DNA from 2 places in the Streptomyces sp. NPDC055189 genome. Region 1 is predicted to be linked to the other one. Evidence: riboswitches for the same ligand, from Rfam matches in the RefSeq annotation. Region 1 holds a riboswitch; the other holds the start of a gene.
What was found. A riboswitch is a leader RNA that binds a small molecule or an ion and turns the genes downstream of it on or off. The one in region 1 is predicted to bind glycine.
Positions count from the first base shown of each region.

Region 2: linked by a shared signal. The riboswitch ahead of gcvP (aminomethyl-transferring glycine dehydrogenase) and the one ahead of gcvT (glycine cleavage system aminomethyltransferase GcvT) in region 1 are both predicted to bind glycine.

Region 1 is NZ_JBSGSG010000078.1:3,646-6,092, forward strand. It holds gene gcvT (glycine cleavage system aminomethyltransferase GcvT) at 10-1,143, opposite strand; glycine riboswitch at 1,179-1,299, opposite strand; glycine riboswitch at 1,300-1,405, opposite strand; gene ACWFR3_RS36440 (AAA family ATPase) at 1,559-2,233, shown strand; gene ACWFR3_RS36445 (enhanced serine sensitivity protein SseB) at 2,298-2,447, shown strand, end outside.
Region 2 is NZ_JBSGSG010000011.1:9,902-12,348, reverse strand. It holds gene gcvP (aminomethyl-transferring glycine dehydrogenase) at 1-932, opposite strand, end outside; glycine riboswitch at 1,129-1,226, opposite strand; gene ACWFR3_RS10650 (PRC-barrel domain-containing protein) at 1,393-1,773, shown strand; gene ACWFR3_RS10645 (DNA polymerase IV) at 1,820-2,447, opposite strand, start outside.

The DNA.
Region 1 (2,447 bases):
CCAAAAACGTCACTTCTGGCGCTTGTAGAACGGCAGAGCCACGACCTCGTACGGCTCGTGCGTGCCCCGGATGTCCACGCCGACGCCCTCGGTGCCGGGGGCCGCGTGCGCCGCGTCGACGTACGCGATGGCGATCGGCTTGCCCAGCGTCGGGGACGGCGCGCCGGAGGTGACCTCGCCGATGACCTTGCCGTCGGCGACCACGGAGAAGCCCGCGCGCGGGATGCGGCGACCTGAAGCGATCAGGCCCACCAGCTTGCGCGGGGGAGCGGTCTCGGCGCGCTCGGCGGCGGCCGCGAGCGCCGCGCGCCCCAGGAAGTTCTCGGACATCGAGGTCTTCTCGAACTTCACGACCCGGCCAAGGCCCGCGTCGAAGGGCGTGAGGTCCGCCGTCAGCTCGTGCCCGTACAGCGGCATGCCCGCTTCCAGGCGGAGCGTGTCGCGGCAGGAGAGCCCGGCCGGGACCAGGCCGACGGACTCGCCGGCCGCCATGAGCGCGTTCCAGAGCTTCTCGGCGTCACCGGGAGCGACGAAGAGTTCGAAGCCGTCCTCGCCGGTGTAGCCCGTGCGGGCGATCAGCGCGGGGACGCCCGCGACCGTGCCGGGCAGGCCCGCGTAGTACTTCAGGCCGTCGAGGTCGGCGTCCGTGACTGACTTCAGGATGCCGGGGGACTCGGGACCCTGGACGGCGAGCAGGGCGTACGCGTCGCGGTCGTCGCGGACCTCCACGTCGAAGCTGTCGGCGCGGGCGGTGAGCGCGTCGAGCACGACCTGCGCGTTCGAGGCGTTCGCGACGACCATGTACTCCGGGGCGTCGGGCTCGCCGAGCCGGTAGACGATCAGGTCGTCCAGGATCCCGCCGTCCTCGGCACAGATCATCGTGTAGCGGGCGCGGCCGACACCGATGGAGCCGATGTTGCCCACCAGCGAGAAGTTCAGGAAGTCGACGGCCTCGGGACCCGTGACCGTGATCTCGCCCATGTGGGAGAGATCGAAGAGACCGGCCTTGGTGCGCACGGCGACGTGCTCGTCGCGCTCGCTGCCATAGCGCAACGGCATGTCCCAGCCCGCGAAGTCGGTCATGGTCGCGCCGAGCGCGCGATGCACGGCATCGAGGGCGGTCAGACGGGGGACGGTAGTCATAGAGGGAACTCCCAGGGCATGACGGGCGAGGTCGATCCTCCCCATCTGTCATCGGAACCTGAGAGGTTCACCACGACCCGTCCGTACATCTCGTACAGGAGGTCATGACTTGCACCTTGGGTGGAGCCGCCGGGGCGGCCCGCTTTTCAGATGTGCCTCGCCCGCGCGGTACGGGGCCTGAGAGATTCAAGGGAGGGACTTGCTCCTTCGGCGCCCCGGAGCGTCTTTCGACGGTGACCGGGAACTCTCCCGCGCGGATTCAAACGGCCTGTATGGAGTTTGCGGGCACATCATTGCACGCGCCCCTGTCACAGGGCAGTGCCGATCGAGTAATGCCCTTGTGCCGCATTACCTTCTCTTTACACTTGCCGGGGAAGCTGCGGGAAGCAGTTACGTGACCGCTTAGGGGAGGCCGATCACGGTGCGCAGGACGAGTGTCTACGCGACCAGCACGGGGGTGGCCCTGCCCAAACAGGCCGCCGCCCCCACCAGGGAGAGCTGCGGCCCCCTGCCCGCGGCCGTCGTCCGCGACCTGCGGCAGCGGACGGGCCACAGCCCGCACCGGCTGACGTTCGGCGCGGGCGACCTGATCGTCGTCTCCGGTCTGCCGGGCAGCGGCAAGTCCACGCTGATGCGCCGGGCCGTGGCAGGACCGCGCATCGACTCGCAGGACACCCGCGACCGCTGGGCCCGGCGCATGCCGGCCCTGCTGCCGTACGCGGTCTACCGCCCCCTGGTCCGCCTCGCGCACTACGCGGGCCTGCGCACCGCCCTGCGCTCCGGCGAGGGCATCGTGGTGCACGACTGCGGCACCCAGGCGTGGGTGCGCCGCTGGCTGGCCCGCGAGGCCGCGCGGCGCGGAGCGACGCTGCATCTGCTGCTGCTCGACGTGGAGCCGGACACCGCCATAGAGGGCCAGCTCTCGCGCGGGCGCGGCGTGTCGAGGTACGCCTTCGCGCGCCACCGCCGGACCATCGGCCGGCTGGTCGGCGCCGCCGAGCGGGGCGATCTGCCGCACGGCTGCGGCTCGGCGATCCTGCTCGACCGGCCAGCGGCGGGCGTCCTGCGCGGGATCGGCTTCGGGGACTGAGCGGCCCGCCGCGCTAGGGTCGTGCCGCAGGCAGAGCGGGACAGAGCAGGGGTTGGACACACAGATGGATATTCCGGGGCAGGCGCACCCCCATCCGTACGGCGGATGGCCGGGCAACGAACTCGAAGAGGTACTCGCGGCATCGCTGGGTACGCCGGGGGCGCCGCAGGCCTCCGCGGGCGCCCGCATCGTCGAGGTGCTCGGCCGCAGCCGC
Region 2 (2,447 bases), on a different contig from region 1:
ACTCCGACGAGCCGGCCCGGCAGGCTGCGGGCGAACTTCTCGCGCACCGCCATGTAGCCGGCGTGCGGGCCACCGAAGCCCATCGGCACGCCGAAGCGCTGCGTGGTGCCCACCGCGATGTCGGCCCCGAGCTCACCGGGCGAGGTGAGCAGCGTCAGGGCGAGCAGGTCGGCGGCCACGGAGACTATGGCGCCGAGCTCGTGCGCCTGCTCGATGAGGGGCTTGATGTCACGTACGGCACCGGAGGCGCCGGGGTACTGGATCAGTACGCCGACGACACCGCGCTCGGCGACCTCGGCCGGGATGCCCTCGCTCAGATCGGCGACCACGACCTCGACGCCCGTCGGCTCGGCGCGGGTCTGGATCACGGCGATGGTCTGCGGCAGCGCGTCGGCGTCGACCAGGAAGACGCCGTCCTTGACCTTGCCCATACGCCGCGACAGGGCCATGGCCTCGGCGGCAGCGGTCCCCTCGTCGAGCAGCGAGGCACCGGAGGTGGGAAGGCCGGTCAGCTCGGCGACGACGGTCTGGAAGTTCAGCAGCGCTTCGAGGCGCCCCTGGGAGATCTCCGGCTGGTACGGCGTGTACGCGGTGTACCAGGCGGGGTTCTCCATGACGTTCCGCAGGATCACGGGCGGCGTGAAGGTCCCGTAGTAGCCGAGCCCGATCATGGAATCGAGAACCTGGTTACGGTCCGCCAGCGAGCGCAGCTCGGCCAGGACCTCGGCCTCGGTGCGCGCTCCGGGCAGCTTCAGCGCCTCGGCGTTCTTGATGACATCCGGTACGGCGGCGGCGGTCAGCTCGTCGAGCGAGCCGTATCCGACCTGCGCGAGCATCTTGGCCCGTGCTTCCACATCGGGGCCGATGTGCCGCTGCTCGAAGGGGATGCCCTGCTCGAGCTGTGAAAGCGGGATGCGAGGGGTGGCGGTCATTGCGGAGGCCTCCTGGTCTGACGCGACCTGCGAGGGGCACCACGGCACGGGTACCCGGACGGCCTCCCCCTCTGTCATCTCAACCTGAGAGTTTCACCGGGCCATGCCTGCGAGAGGCATCGTCCCGGCTTTCACCGTCGGTGAGGAAGGGTTCCGAACGTGCCCGCCCGACGCCCGCCCTGCTTTCCAGAGTGACCTCGTCCGTGCGGTACAGGGGCCTGAGAGATTCCGGGGAGGAGTTGCTCCTTCGGCGCCTCCGGTGTTTCGACCGGAGAGCTCTCCCGCACGGGGTCAGCAGCCATCCGCCAGCCTACCAGCGAGGACCACGGCCCATCCCTCGAGTGGCCGCCTGCCCCGAAGTGCTCTTTCGTAGTGATTACGAACGAACAAGGATGAGTTACGCCCCACTTCGACGAGCCTCGACCAGTTCTTCGACAAGCCTCGACCAGTTGGAGGGACCGTGCAGACCGATATCGATCCGCGCAACCTGATCGGCCGGAAGGCGTTCGACCTGAACGGGGCCAAGATCGGCACGATCGACGAGGTCTATCTCGACGACGCCACCGGCGCCCCGGAGTGGGCCGCCATACGCACCGGTCTGTTCAGCCGGGACGCGTTCGTCCCCCTGGAGCCCAGCGAGCTCAGGAGCGACGGCACCCTGCGCATCCCCTTCGAGCGCTCCCTGATCAAGGACGCCCCCGATTTCGGTGTGGGCCGCCACCTCTCCCCCGAACAGGAACTGCAGCTCTACCACCACTACGGCCTGGACATCACACCCCCGCAGTCCCCACCCCCACCGGACCAGAACTTCGGCAAGATCGCAGGCCAGGAGGGCACCTGAGGGCCTTGTTGCGGGCAGGCTTTCCGCAGGGCCAATGGGACCGGCGTCACAGCAGGGGGCACGGCTCGACCCCGTCCCCCGGCCGGGCCACCAAGGGCAACGGCTCCGCGGGCTCGAGCGAAGGATCATCGGTCCGAAAGGTCCGCACCCGCCCCGGCACTGCCGAAAGCGGCGTCTCGAAGCGGACCGTCACCCGCCCCAGGCCACTGCCCTGCACCCACCCGTGCCCGTACTCGGCATGCCGCACATCGTGCCCAGCGGCCCACCGCCGCTCGGCCGGCGCGACCGGCGCCTCGACGATTTCGGCCACGCCCTCCACGGGACTCTCCCCGTCCCGCTCCCCCGGCGCCTCCTCATGCGCCTCCCCCTCGGCGTTCCGCTGCACCTCCAGGGCCTCCGCCGCCTCTGCCTCGGCCTGCGCCTGGGCCTGCGCGAAGAGGTCCTCCTGCGTGTAGTCGGCGAGCCCCGTGACCCCCACCCCCAGAAGCCGCACGCCTCCGGTGGTGTCCACGGACTCCAGGAGCCGCGCGGCAGCCTCCCGCACCACCCCGGGGTCGTCCGTCGGCCCGCGAAGCGTCTCGGAGCGCGTCAGCGTCGAGAAATCGAACCGCCGCACCTTCAGCACGATGGTCCGCCCCGAGTGCCCCGCCGCCCGCAGCCGCTCCACACACCGC